4 regions of the Paenibacillus sp. FSL H8-0261 genome follow, and region 1 is predicted to be linked to each of the others. Evidence: riboswitches for the same ligand, from Rfam matches in the RefSeq annotation. Region 1 holds a riboswitch; each other region holds the start of a gene.
What was found. A riboswitch is a leader RNA that binds a small molecule or an ion and turns the genes downstream of it on or off. The one in region 1 is predicted to bind cyclic di-GMP.
Positions count from the first base shown of each region.

Region 1 (3,535 bases):
TGCTTTGCACTCCCTATGTACTTTTAATTAAGCTTTCATATTCTGCTACTGGCATTGGTTTCGCGAAATAATAACCTTGAGCGATTTCACAATCTATTTGTTTCAAAAAATCAATTTGCGCCTCTGTCTCAACTCCCTCTGCCACAACTTTCATATTTAAATCCCTAGCTAGCTTGACCATACTGGCAATTACTATCTTCCCTGTCTCATCATTTGACTTACTCATCAGAAAAGCCCTGTCTAACTTAATGACATCAGCAGGGAAATATTGCAATACATTTAAGGAACTATAACCTGTCCCAAAATCATCGATAGCTATGGAAAATCCTTTACGTTTCAACTCCAACAAAATATCTCTAACAAACTCTAAATTTTGGAATACAATAGACTCGGTTAGCTCTAACTCTATCAATCTAGCAGGTACCTGGTATCTGTTAATAATATTCGTCAAATGGAGCAGGAAATCATTATGGTATAGGGTTATAAGCGATATATTCACTGAAATCGGAAGTGGCTGGATTCCTTCCTGGATCCATTTACTCAACATGATACATACTGATTTAAACACCATTAAATCTAATTTCACGATAAAGCGATTCCTCTCAAATATAGGGATAAATACTGCAGGAGATATAAGTCCCTTCTGAGGATCATTCCATCGAATCAATGCCTCAGCGCCATGAAAACTGTTCACTCGCAGATCCATTTTCGGTTGTAAATATACTTTAAATTCACCATTTGTCATGGCAGCATCCATCTTTCTTACGATGTCTTGCTCTTCGTGTATCTGCAATAGCAATTGTTCGTCAAAGAAAGTGCATGAGCTCTTGTATCCACCTTTAATGGACTTACAAGCGATTCCTGCTCGGTCAATACATGTGAGGATATCGCTCTGACGATCATCTATACAGTAAATTCCACAATTAATCACTAGCCTAAAACCTTCTTCATTTCCAAACGTATAGTCGCTCATTTGTTCAGTAAGTACTTGTATACGGATGAATAATTCCGCCTTATTGTCATACGAAGTGAAAAGAATAAAACGATCACCCCCTAAGCGTCCAATGACATCCTCGTCTAATGTGTTTGCTGTTAAGCTATTAGCCACTTGAATCAAAATGCTATTTCCTTCATGAAAACCGACAATTTCATTTATGTATTTAAATTGTTCAATATCAAATTGCAACACAGCAAACTTTGTATTCGGTTTCTCTTTAAGTAAATACTGAGCATCTATAACAAATTTATTCGTTCTAGAAAGATGTGTTAACTCATCCTCAAAGGCAATTCTCTCCATCTGTTTCCTAATTTTGCTCTTATTTAATAGAATGTTAACAAATATGATCAATAATAAGACAAACATGATTACACATAATAGAAAAGTCGCCTGACTCATTTGAGACGCTTTGGCCATGATCACATCTTTCGGTATCACGGAGAGAATATACCAGTCCTCAACCCCCTGGATGCCAGAATAACCAACCATTTTGCTATCTCCGTTAATCCAAAATATTCCTACTCCAGATTTTTTCGCGGTTATGTTCTCTTTAAAGTTTTGCAGTTGTTTCTTATTTCTAGAATCAATACTTATACTTTCGAATATGTTATCAATGGACTTATCCTCTTCGAGATTCTTCGATTTGATAATGACTTGTCCCTTTTGATCAATGATTTGAGAATAACCATGACCTTTAAAGAAGGAAACTGCAAGAGCATCATAAAGATCCTGTGTATATTTGCTGGCAGATAAAGCACCCTTCACTTCACCTTTAAACTTAAGTGGACTATTGATCGTGATAATTTCTTTATTGGAGATCTTATCTAAGAATGGATCAGAAATACTGCTAATACCCTGCAGAGCCTTTTGGAACCCTACTTCATCTGATACATCAAACATTGTCCCATCTGATGCGTAAGCTTTACCATCTGGGCTGTTGATGCTAATTCGAATAAAATTATATTTTTTATCAAAGTGATGCAGATATTTTTTGGTCTTATCCCAATCCATATAATTTATTTCCGAAATAGAATCAGCAATTCCATCTAATGAATCTAATCCACCCTGTATCATATTTCCAATCGATCTACTCGCATGTATCGTAGCTTCTGATGTAGCAGCAACCGCTTCTTGCTCATAAGAGTTAGCAGTCCATTTTATGAAATAGTAAGAGCACCCCCAAAATATCAACGTTGCCATTATGACGAGGCCTATCATTCTCCATACTCTCAGTGGTTGTGTTTGATCCATGTACTATCATCCTTTTTCCGATTTATTACGTTTTTATTAGAAAACGAATTAAAAAAAGCCGCTATCAGAATGATAACGGCTGCATATGCATCAAAAAATAAGATCAAGAAACTCCAACTGCATGCAACCGGCTGTCATATCTATATGTAGATTTAGACCCTATGGCTTTGTGTCCCTACTTTTCAATAGGTTTACCAATATTCTGTTTTCACTATTATTAGTCATAAATACTCTATTAATAATAGGTTGCTTCCAAAAGACCTATTTCCATAGTGAATTTTAATTTTTCCATGGGAAAATTTTCACAAATATCATTGTTAACTTTAATATAATATTTATTAATGTAAAGCAACAATTCTGCGAACAATTATAAAATTAGATACAAAAGCCCAATGTAACATTTATATATGTCACATTGGGACTTACTTCTCAACACGAATTATGTTTGTCTTACAAACGCATAACGAAGAACAGCTTCTTCTAAAATATCAATCCCCATAATGATATCATCCAAGTCTGTATATTCATTAGGATGATGACTAAGTCCATCTACAGAAGGAACAAAGATAAGCCCTACTGGACAGAGTTTGTTCATGTTCATGGCATCATGCCCTGCACCACTGATCATCCGTTGACTCGATATCCCCTTCTCTTCACAAATGGATTCTAGAACATGAGTGATCTCATCCGATAATAGGACAGGTTCCTCGGAGATGATTTCCGTACTCGCAATTTCAAGTTGTCTGCTCTCTTGTACTGAGGCTATCGTCTGATACAAATGGTCTAACACACGTTGCCTGGATGCCACGGAAGTAGATCTGATATCAATTTTAATTTCAACCTCTCCCGGAACCACGTTCATGGCTCCATTTAAGATTTCTATCACCCCGAGCGTCGCAACCGTTCCAAATTCTTGTTCGAGTTTGGCTGCTTTTTCAAGCTCTAACGCTATTTCAGAAGCACCCAGAAAAGCATCTCTTCTCATATTCATAGGTGTCGTTCCAGAGTGAGATGCTTTCCCTGATATTTGAATATGAAGCCTCACGGGTGCAGCAATTCCAGTCACAATTCCAATTCTTTTATTATTGTTTATTAAGACAGGACCTTGCTCAATATGTAATTCAAAAAACGCTTTTAATTCTTCATTCTCTCTACTCGCCTGATCAATACTGTTATAATCCAGTGCACATAGCGAAAATGCCTTTTCCATGGTAATACCGTCTTTGTCCTTCAAAGATCTATATTTCTCCTTCTGAAATAACCCTGACATTATTTTGCTGCCTACTG
Region 1 covers NZ_CP150297.1:1,235,897-1,239,431, reverse strand. The annotation lists gene MHI27_RS05355 (methyl-accepting chemotaxis protein) at 1-1, opposite strand, end outside; gene MHI27_RS05350 (EAL domain-containing protein) at 14-2,248, opposite strand; cyclic di-GMP riboswitch class I at 2,368-2,454, opposite strand; gene MHI27_RS05345 (Zn-dependent hydrolase) at 2,688-3,535, opposite strand, start outside.

Region 2 (3,535 bases), 3.3 Mb from region 1:
CTAATCGTAGTTCTTGCTGCTCTAACTTTCCCCGTGGCCCGCTTTATCGAGAGAACGCTTACATCTTCATTTGATGACATCGCGAATGTATCTCATAGTATTTCAAAAGGGGATTTTACTAGTAGAGCCGATGAGAACGGCTCTATGGGGGACGTAAGTCGTTCCTTTAATACTATGATTGACAAGCTCAAGAAGATTTTGACAGAAGCATCACAAATCACTCGTCAAGTTATGGATGCAAGCCGTGGAATCGAAGATAAGAATCAGAATTTGAAAATTGTCATGGCACAGGTAGCCTCTTCGTCTAACGAGCTAGCTCTTGGTGCAAATGAAATATCTACGGATATCGCTGAAATGACAGAATCCATTAAAGATATTGAGAATAAAGTATCCAATTATACGAACTCAACGAAAGAAATGAACAGACGTTCAATACATACATTAGAACTAGTTGAACAAGGACGGCAGTCCGTTGATACTCAAGCTGAAGGCATGCGCAAAAACATCCAGGCTACTCAAAAAGTAGCTGATACTATCGAAGCCCTGTCTCATAATGCTCGCGGAATTACGATGATTACAAAAACCATCACAGAGATCGCTGAACAGACCAACCTCTTATCGCTGAATGCCTCCATCGAAGCAGCACGCGCCGGGGAGCATGGTCGAGGATTTGCTGTAGTCGCACAGGAGGTTCGTAAACTTGCCGAAGAATCAACGGCTTCAACGAAGGAAGTCTTTGGCTTAGTTCGGAGCATCGAAACTGATATCAAACAAGCGATTGACAATATCGCTATCAACGAAGAAGTCGTACAGGTACAGAATGAGATGATCACTCAATCTGCTCATATCTTTGCTCAAATTGTGCAAAGTGTGCAGTATATTACCGAGCAAATCTCTTCCTTCTCTGCTGAAAGTGATCTGATGTTGGAAAGTGCCTTGAAAATCTCAAGTGCAATAGAGAATATCTCTGCAATCACACAGCAAACCGCTGCCGGCACCGAGGAAGTATCCGCCGCTATGAATGAACAAATTAATGCCCTGCAGTCCGTCGCTGAAGAAACTGAGAAAATGACACAGGCTGTGTTTAATCTACAGAAGACTATCCATATTTTCAAGTTTTAAGTCACTTGCAAATCATATAAACAAGTCCAAAAACTCCTCCTAAGTTTTGACTTAGGGGGAGTTTTTTTATATCTATTATTTCATAGGTTGGACAAGACTTTCGTCAAAATTCGAGTTAATTTGCGAAAATATATTGACAAAGGTACTCTAGGAATATATTGTAAAGGAAAATTCTTCTTATAAATTTTAAAATTAATATTGGCAAAATCTTCGAAAGAGGATGACGCAAAACCATGGATCTACAGCCTCATTTTTAATCAGAGGCCATGACTGCCAGGTTGCAGAAAACCAAGACGACTGAACTATTGTTCAGTCTCTATGGCGATTTATGCCACCAACCTGTGCCCTAATTCAGAGCACAGGTTTTCTAATGTTTGATTTTAAAATAACAATCAACTTGTGAGGTGTATTTTTTGAAGACAGTCGCAGATTACATGTCGGAAGCACTACGGAACCTAGGTGTTACCCATTCCTTTGGTATTATTGGGAAATCCATTTGTCCTATTGTTCTTAAAATGGTAGATTACGGTATTGAATTTATTCCTGGGAGACATGAGTCCAGTTCCGGCTTCGAAGCAGCCGGGTATGCGCTTAAAACTGGAAAACTAGGTGTAGCTTTTGGTACTTCAGGTCCTGGTGGAACAAACCTATTAACTGCAGCAGCACATGCTAAGGCTAACAACCTACCTGTCCTATTTATTACTGGCCATCAATCTATTAAAGAGCTTGGAATTCCCCAATGTCAGGACTCTACCTCTTTTCTAGCTGATTTAGCTGATATGTTTAGACCTGCCACCTTATATAGCAAGCTTATTGAACGTGGAGATCACTTTAACACAATCTTTAATCATGCCATATCCATTGCTTTGAGCGGTAATCGTGGTCCAGTTCACCTTTGTATTCCTTTTGATGTACAAACGGAATTGCTAGAGGAATGTAATATTGTAATCCCTGAACGCGAATCACTGGTTAGCCATGCTAATATCGACCGTGTACTTGATGCTATAAATAACTCTAAGAATCCAATAATTATCGCAGGTAAGGGCGTTAACCGCTCAGGAGCACATAGTGAGCTAATTCAATTAGCGGAAACATTTAATATTCCTGTAGTTACATCTCCAGGTGGTAAAGGGGCTATAGCTTGGGATCATTCACTCTATCACGGTCCAATTGGAGTAGGCGGTTGTACCCATGGGGATGACTTGCTGAATCAAAGTGATCTATTTATCGTTCTCGGGTCACGTTTAAGTGATATGACTATTTGTAATCTTAAAAGGGAAAATCATCCTGCAACATTAATTCAGTTTGATAGCGATCCGACTTTTGTCGGAAAAATATTGTTCTCTAAAACGATTCCAGTGACTGGAGATCTACGCGACAATCTAGTTTACTATCTCAATAATATTGACACGAACAACATCACAAAACGCGAAGCACCGACAAATTCCGATTATACCGAAGAGCCTCCGATTTTACCAAACCTTTCACTTGCATCGGTCTTGAGTACGATGAGTGATTTGATTCCTTATAACAGCACAGTCTTTGTTGATGATGGAAGTCACGGTTTCCATGCTGCGAAATGGTACAAGGTTAAGAAACCGGGCAGTTTTGTTTTCGATGCTTACTTTGCTTGTATGGGTAATTCCATCGGAATGGCGATTGGTGCAAAGGTTGCTGCTCCAGAAGAAACGATCTTCTGCATTACAGGAGATGGCTGCTTTATGATGCTAGGCGCAGAGATTAACGCTGCTGTCTGCAAGGATATTCCTGTCATATTCATTGTTGTGAATAATAAACAGCTAGATATGGCTCTAAAAGGTATGGAAAAAACTACAGGACGTATTGACGGAACTATCTACGAAGTCCCTATGGATGCTGTGAAATTCGCAGAATCACTAGGCGCTAAGGGTTACAAATGTGAGACAGCGGAGGAGTTCGAAACAGCCATCAAGGACGCTGTTGCCATCAACCGTGTTGCCGTCATTGAACTGCTAACAGACCGTGATGAGGTCCCTCCGACTGCTCACCGTACTTTGAACCTAAATTAGGAGGTCACTTATGAAAGACAATGTAAACAGTGGTCTGAACCACTTCACGAATCTCTCTGGAGACTACGGAGCTAAAGCACTGGCTCCGATTAAAGAACATTTCCCCGATTTGGCTGAATTTATTATGGGGAATGCCTACGGCGATATTTTTCAACGCAACACAATCGAAGCTGACTGGAAGGAAATCGCAGTTATCTCTGCCCTGATTTCGATGGGTCAGTTTGATCAATTGGGTGTTCATTATGTCATGGCTCTTCGTGTGGGAGTTACTGTAGAACAACTCAAAGGTATTCTATTACACTTAGTACCCGCTATAGGGGCACCTAGAATCATCACCGCTTTTAATATTCTTCTCGAAACGATTG
Region 2 covers NZ_CP150297.1:4,860,256-4,863,790, forward strand. The annotation lists gene MHI27_RS21690 (methyl-accepting chemotaxis protein) at 1-1,122, shown strand, start outside; cyclic di-GMP riboswitch class I at 1,313-1,408, shown strand; gene MHI27_RS21695 (thiamine pyrophosphate-binding protein) at 1,527-3,170, shown strand; gene MHI27_RS21700 (carboxymuconolactone decarboxylase family protein) at 3,181-3,535, shown strand, end outside.
Region 2: linked by a shared signal. The riboswitch ahead of MHI27_RS21695 (thiamine pyrophosphate-binding protein) and the one ahead of MHI27_RS05350 (EAL domain-containing protein) in region 1 are both predicted to bind cyclic di-GMP.

Region 3 (3,535 bases), 690 kb from region 1:
TCGGCGTTGGTGTTGGCGTCACGGTCGGCGTCGGTGTTGGCGTCACGGTCGGCGTTGGTGTTGGCGTCACGGTCGGCGTTGGTGTTGGCGTCACGATCGGCGTTGGTGTTGGCGTCACGGTCGGCGTTGGTGTTGGCGTCACGGTCGGCGTTGGTGTTGGCGTCACGGTCGGCGTTGGTGTTGGCGTCACGGTCGGCGTTGGTGTTGGCGTCACGGTCGGCGTTGGTGTTGGCGTCACGGTCGGCGTTGGTGTTGGCGTCACGATCGGCGTTGGTGTTGGTTTTGGTTTTGGTGTGTGTGTTGGCTTTGGTGTGTGCGTTGGCTTCGGTGTCGGTGTTGGCTTTGGTGTGTGTGTCGGCTTCGGTGTCGGTGTTGGCTTTGGTGTGTGTGTTGGCTTCGGCGTTGGTGTTGGCTTTGGTGTGTGTGTTGGCTTCGGTGTCGGTGTCACGCACGGCGTAGGCGTCACGGTCGGCGTTGGTGTTGGTGTCACGGTCGGCGTCGGTGTTGGCGTCACGGTCGGCGTCGGTGTTGGCGTCACGGTCGGCGTTGGTGTTGGCGTCACGGTTGGTGTCGGTGTTGGTGTCACGGTCGGCGTCGGTGTTGGTGTCACGGTCGGCGTCGGTGTTGGCGTCACGGTCGGCGTCGGTGTTGGTGTCACGGTTGGTGTCGGTGTTGGTGTCACGGTCGGCGTCGGTGTTGGTGTCACGGTCGGCGTCGGTGTTGGTGTCACGGTCGGCGTTGGTGTCGGAGGTGGTTCTTCCCCTCCATATGGATACCAATGCATCTGCACCCCACCAGCAAATCCCTTTGCAATCAGCGTCCCATGCAGTTCACCGGAATTATAAGTTACTTTTGCAAGCGGAGCTAGGATAGTTCCTTCTATTGTTAAACTTCCAATATCAACAGTGCTAGCTTCATAAAAATTAAATAATACCTTGTTAGGGCTACCTCCCCAGATTTGAAAGCTTGGAATGTTAACTGAACTTCCGCTAACGTTAATGATAACTGTGGCGCTATTTGCAATATTAAACTGTAAGCCATTAGCACCAGCGAAATCGGCAGCACTAAGATTAAGAACGTTAAATGGTTCCGGAGCATCAATCGTTATTTTCCCATATTCCTTTTTGAAAGTTCCTATTGTAGCAAGCGAAGAGAATTCATTAGAACGTCCAATAAGAAATTGCTCTTCAGCATCAAAATCAATAGGAGTCCCTTTTCTCGCTGGTTCTTTAAGATCTACACCGTTGCTGGAAAAAACACCACCATAAACGGATGCTCCATGAACAGTCCCATTAGTAAAACTGATGTCATTACCAGCAATAAGAACATCTCCACCTGGATTATCCTTGGATACGCCGTAATTCTGCAAAGTAATATTACCTTTGGCCGCAAGGCGCCCATGAACCTGATCATTAGATTGTTTGAAATCGCCAAAAATAAAAGTATTAAAATTCCCTGCAATACCTAACACAGGTGTAGGAGTATAGGGAAGCACCTCCCCAGCCGCATTTACCAAATGACCTCCAGAAAGACCACTACCTACTGTCAAAATCCCCGCTAATATTAGTGCTAGCAGCGGTTTCATTCTTCTTTTCAAAAAGCACACCTCCTAAATCTATGATTTATATTCAATCAGAATAATTACCAGAAACTCTAAAGGACCTAACAACAAAAAAGACCGCCAAAAAAGAAGTGGAATTCCCTTCTCATGGCAGTCGGACGGTCATAGCGCATTTAAGACACTTTAGACTCCTGGACTTTGCGTCCCACCCTTTCAGGCGGTTTGCTATTATCATGATAATATATGTATTGACTTGCAGATTAGAACTAGCATTTTAAGCATCCTATTAAATAATCGTCTATGACTTTTAATACTTTTGAACTAATAATAGTTTAGCGCTCCATCCCCACAATTGTCAATCAATTCCTTTTGATATTCATACGCGTAAGCAAGCACAAAAAAAAGCGCCTAAAGGCGCTTCACACAAAGGTTTTCCTTTAATTTTAAAGTAACTTTATCCAACCTAATATCGATATCCATAATGGAATACTTAGAATCAAACCAAATACCATTCCACGGCGGAGACTTCCTTCCTCATTCATCCTAATTCTCCCTTTATATAAGTCTGAAGCATTATTTTTTATTATTACAATTTTAATATATTTTATTCTTTCTAATTTAGTTGTGAATTCAATCACATCGGACTAGCTGTTTAGAAATACCATTGATTATTTTTGGAATATCGGGGTAGAATACGAATATACGTTCCCATTAGAGGTGATGAGATTCATGAATAGAGCTGAAAGCAGGGACAACATGCTGGTGAAATCTTATTTATTGCTTCCGATGATTTTATCAGCTTTCGAACGGGACTCCGCCATTCTATCTGCACATTTACGAACACCCACCCCCTATCTGGAGGTTCTTGAAACAGCCGCAGCAGTTGCTACAACAGATCTAAGAGATGTTCGTTCAGAGATGAGAAAACGGGGAATCAAGGTTTATGGGCAGAACAGACTTAACACGGGGATAGAAGCCAAATTTATATGTCGTGGCTACCATGAACGAATGCTGCTGTTAAACGACATTGTCGCTGCCCAAGCTGCCATTCATATGCGCAGATATCTCGGTCTGGATATTTCATCTTTTAAGAGCTATGAAGAGCAGTATCAGATTAAGTGAAGTAGCGAAGAAGCTGCCCCCTCCCCCATTTAATTAGCGAACAAAAAAATAGGCCTTACCATGGGAGTTGGCAAGACCTGAGAGATTTATACCACAAAACACTGGGGGGTGTTTGGTGTCTTCAATATATACCTTGAACCTGAAAATAAGATGATGCTCACATGAAAATTACATTAAAAAACTTCAATTCGTCGCTTAGGCTATCCGCTTGATAGTTAGCCACGAGTGCTTTGAACTAATTGTTTCAAAATGATATAGTGAGTTCGTTGCTCGCAGGATGACTTGATAGCAGGTTGTAAAACATAATAAAGTCGGGACCTGAGTACGTAGCGACAACAGGCGTTTGCCTTTTCGTTGAATATTTTCTGAAGGAGGGTAATAGCCCATGAGTGATGAAATCTGTATACCACCTGGCATTCAGCAGAAGGACACTAGCTTTGGCTACACCTTGTCTATCATTAGTGGTAAATATAAAATGACTATTCTCTACTATCTCTCTGAAAACAAGATCGTGCGGTTCAATGAACTGCAACGGGGTATCGGCACAATACCTTTTAAGACGTTAAGCGTTATGTTGAAAGAACTGGAAGCCGACTGTCTCGTCAGGCGCGAGGAATTCCCCCAGATTCCCCCTAAAGTTGAGTATTCCTTGACCGAGAAGGGCCAATCGCTTATTCCGGTGCTGGATATGATGTGCACTTGGGGAGAGAAAAACTTCGTTCCAGCCGCGCAAGAGATAACAATACCTTTTACGATTTAACGACAACTTATGACAAAAGCAGCATTTCCATTAATGAAAATGCTGCTTTTTGTTTCAATTCTAATTACATATTTTCGATAAATTCAACATAG
Region 3 covers NZ_CP150297.1:545,091-548,625, reverse strand. The annotation lists gene MHI27_RS02420 (choice-of-anchor A family protein) at 1-1,597, opposite strand, end outside; cyclic di-GMP riboswitch class I at 1,708-1,798, opposite strand; gene MHI27_RS02415 (hypothetical protein) at 2,291-2,683, shown strand; gene MHI27_RS02410 (helix-turn-helix domain-containing protein) at 3,069-3,443, shown strand; gene MHI27_RS02405 (NAD(P)H-dependent oxidoreductase) at 3,508-3,535, opposite strand, start outside.
Region 3: linked by a shared signal. The riboswitch ahead of MHI27_RS02420 (choice-of-anchor A family protein) and the one ahead of MHI27_RS05350 (EAL domain-containing protein) in region 1 are both predicted to bind cyclic di-GMP.

Region 4 (3,535 bases), 520 kb from region 1:
TCAAAAAGGTAACGGCCAAGATCTTTTATCGATTGCTCAGCAGCATGACAAGTGTAGACATTCCCACGGACACAGGTGATTTCCGTCTTATTGATCGTAAGGTATGTGATGTCTTGCGAGGTCTCAAGGAAAAAAATCGATATGTCAGAGGTTTAGTGAGCTGGGTCGGCTTCAAGCAGACGATGGTGGAATATGAGCGGGAAGAACGATTTGCAGGAGAAACTAAGTATCCTCTTAAGAAAATGATTCGTTTTGCGCTGGATGGGATCACTTCCTTTTCGCATAAACCACTTAAGATTGCTACGTATGTCGGATTCTTTCTTTCCTTCTCCAGCTTTCTCTATTTATTCTTCGTATTGTTTCAAAGAATCTTTTTCACCTCATGGACGGTTCCAGGTTGGGCTTCCATTGTAGGGGTCAATTTGCTCTTTAACGGTATCGTTCTGATGCTGCTAGGTGTAATCGGTGAGTATATTGGACGGATTTATGACGAGTCTAAGGATAGACCGTTGTATATTGTCAGTGAGACTATAGGATATCGTAACGAAGAAGAAGTGGATCGCCGGAAGGATTACAAAGATGTCAGATAAGAACTTTCGGACTGCTTTCATACAGTTTCTCAAATTTAATGCTGTAGGTCTGGTAAACACCCTCATTGATTTCGTAATCTTCACATTACTGAACTCACTTGGGATGGTATATGCGTTGGCACAGGTGATTTCTTATAGTGCAGGGACAGCGAACAGCTTTATTTTGAATAAAAAAGTAACCTTCAAGGATCGTGATCGTGGCAATAAAGAGGGTTTTGATAAGACGCAGTTGCTGAAGTTTATCGTACTGAATCTGGTGGTACTCGGAATATCGCTGTTGCTAATGCATCTGTTGACTGACAAACTAGGCATTCAAGTGTTGATCTCTAAGGTATTAGTAACGTTTGTGACGGTGATCATTAACTTCTTCGGAAGTCGTAAATGGGTATTCTAAAGTTCAGTAGAACAATCTACGGAGGTGAAAATCATGCGTAAATTCTCGTATGTGCTCATACTGGCGGGGATCCTTATCATGCTCTATCCAAAAGCTAACGAATGGTATAACGACTGGCAGCAGGATAAGCTATTAGAATCGGCTGAACTGAGCACCAGTGAAAGTACTCCACCACCTGATCTGAAGAGCAGATATGCCGAGGTCACTCAGCTACTAGCGGAGGAATCAGCTCTAGATGCACAAGCACAGCCGCAAGAAACAGAAAAGCCGGAACCAGAAATTGAAGTGGGTGGCAAAGTTATCGCATTAATTGAGATCGATAAGATCGATCTGAAGCTGCCTGTATTAGAAGGGGCTACTAAAGCGAATATGAAGCATGCCGCGGCCCATATGAAAGAAACAACTCCAATAGGAGAAATAGGGAACGCCGCAATAGCTGCACATAGAGCTAGAACTACGGGCAGATTGTTTAACAGGCTGAATGAGGTTGTGATTGGGGATACGATTACGGTAAAGACTAGCGATCAGACTTATAATTACGAGGTTTATGATATTTCTGTTGTACTTCCTAGTGATGTGTCTGTTCTAGACGGGAATAACAAAGATAAAATTCTTACTCTAATTACGTGTGACCCACTAGTAGATCCTACACATCGTTTGATTGTTCATGCCAAGCTTTCCTAATCGTTGACGAGAAATAACAAGAGAATTCAAATACAGAGAAATAACTATAAAATAATAGTAAATCTAGCAATTTTGTTCTTGTTTACGAGGATAAATATGGTAGTATAAGACTATAAAAGCTAAACACGATAAACGGCAAACCTATCGAAAGGTAGGGACGCAAAGCTAAAGGGCCTTCCCGTAAGGATGGCAGCCAGTTACCGAATGAAGAGGCTTTTTTTGTTTTTATAAAATATATAAGAATCTTAGATTCATATTTCTACTTGGACTGATTCTGTTAATTTGTCTAGTGAAATTAGAACAGATAGAGCTTATACGATAACGGCAAACCTATCGAAAGGTAGGGACGCAAAGCTAAAGGGCCTTCCCGAAAGGATGGCAGCCAGCTACCGAAAGGGGTTTTATCCGTGAAAAAGGTTTATTTTATGATGGTGGCGCTGTTCGTACTGATTACTGCGGTTCCGGTAAGCACAGCTCAAGCCGCAAGTGTAGATGCAAGCTGGTTGATTACATCGAAAGTGGCTCAAGGTGTTATTGGAATTAACTATGATATTCCGAAAGATAAAAGAATCAAACTCATGATCACTAAAGACAACAGCAGCTATACATATAACTTATATGCTTCTGGACAAGCTGAGGACTTCCCTTTACAACAAGGTAATGGTACTTATAAGGTTTCTGTTCTTGAGAACACAACCGGCAATAAATACAAAGCGTTATATTCCGAAGTAGTAGACGTAACCATGAGTGACTCGAATTCCGTATATTTGGGCTCCGTACAGAATGTGAAATGGAGTTCTTCTGATAAAGCGATCCTTAAGGCAAAAGAGCTTATAAAAGGCAAAACTACAGATGAAGAGAAAGTTAAGGCAATCTATAACTATGTAGTTGCTAATGTACAATACGATTATTCTCTTGCTAATAACGTAACAACAGATTACATTCCGAACATTAACAACACTTTGAATACTAAAAAAGGAATCTGCTATGACTATGCTTCTCTTTTTGCCGCAATGCTGCGTAGTGTAGATGTGCCTGCTAAATTGGTGATGGGGAATACTAGCTACGTTACGCAATACCATGCATGGAATGAAGTGTTGATGGATGGGAAATGGGTTACTATTGATACAACGGTAGATGCATCGTCAGCGAAGAGTAAGAAGAATACGGATTTTATTAAGGCTTCAAGTAAGTATACTGCAGCAAAATACTATTAATTTGCATCGATAAATTCATAACTCTATTAAATAAACAACCAGCTTAATTATTAAGCTAGTTGTTTATTTTTCTATTAGGGGTTGCTTTTCTATGAATAGATAGGTTATTATAGTTAAGCGTTGTTAGACAGCGTACAGGCAATGTTTGAGAGAGTTATATAAACGGCTTTCGAAAAATAAAGCTTGCATTACTGAGAACAACATGATATATTATAAGAGTTGCTGCTGAGACATTAAACGGCGCCAACGAGAACTTGATCTTTGAAAACTGAACAACGAGTGAGTAGGAAATCACGAAAGTGAAATCCAAAATTAGAGAATTAATTTTCTCGTCAGATGTTTCAAAATGAGCATATCGCTCTTTTCAATACTAATTGGAGAGTTTGATCCTGGCTCAGGACGAACGCTGGCGGCGTGCCTAATACATGCAAGTCGAGCGGAGTTACTTTGAAAGCTTGCTTTCAAAGTAACTTAGCGGCGGACGGGTGAGTAACACGTAGGCAACCTGCCCCTTAGACTGGGATAACTACCGGAAACGGTAGCTAATACCGGATAATTTCTTTTTTCTCCTGAAGGAAGAATGAAAGACGGAGCAATCTGTCACTGAGGGATGGGCCTGCGGCGCATTAGCTAGTTGGTGGGGTAACGGC
Region 4 covers NZ_CP150297.1:716,302-719,836, forward strand. The annotation lists gene MHI27_RS03175 (glycosyltransferase family 2 protein) at 1-590, shown strand, start outside; gene MHI27_RS03180 (GtrA family protein) at 580-984, shown strand; gene MHI27_RS03185 (class D sortase) at 1,018-1,668, shown strand; cyclic di-GMP riboswitch class I at 1,793-1,873, shown strand; cyclic di-GMP riboswitch class I at 1,982-2,062, shown strand; gene MHI27_RS03190 (transglutaminase family protein) at 2,076-2,885, shown strand; rRNA gene MHI27_RS03195 (16S ribosomal RNA) at 3,257-3,535, shown strand, end outside.
Region 4: linked by a shared signal. The riboswitch ahead of MHI27_RS03190 (transglutaminase family protein) and the one ahead of MHI27_RS05350 (EAL domain-containing protein) in region 1 are both predicted to bind cyclic di-GMP.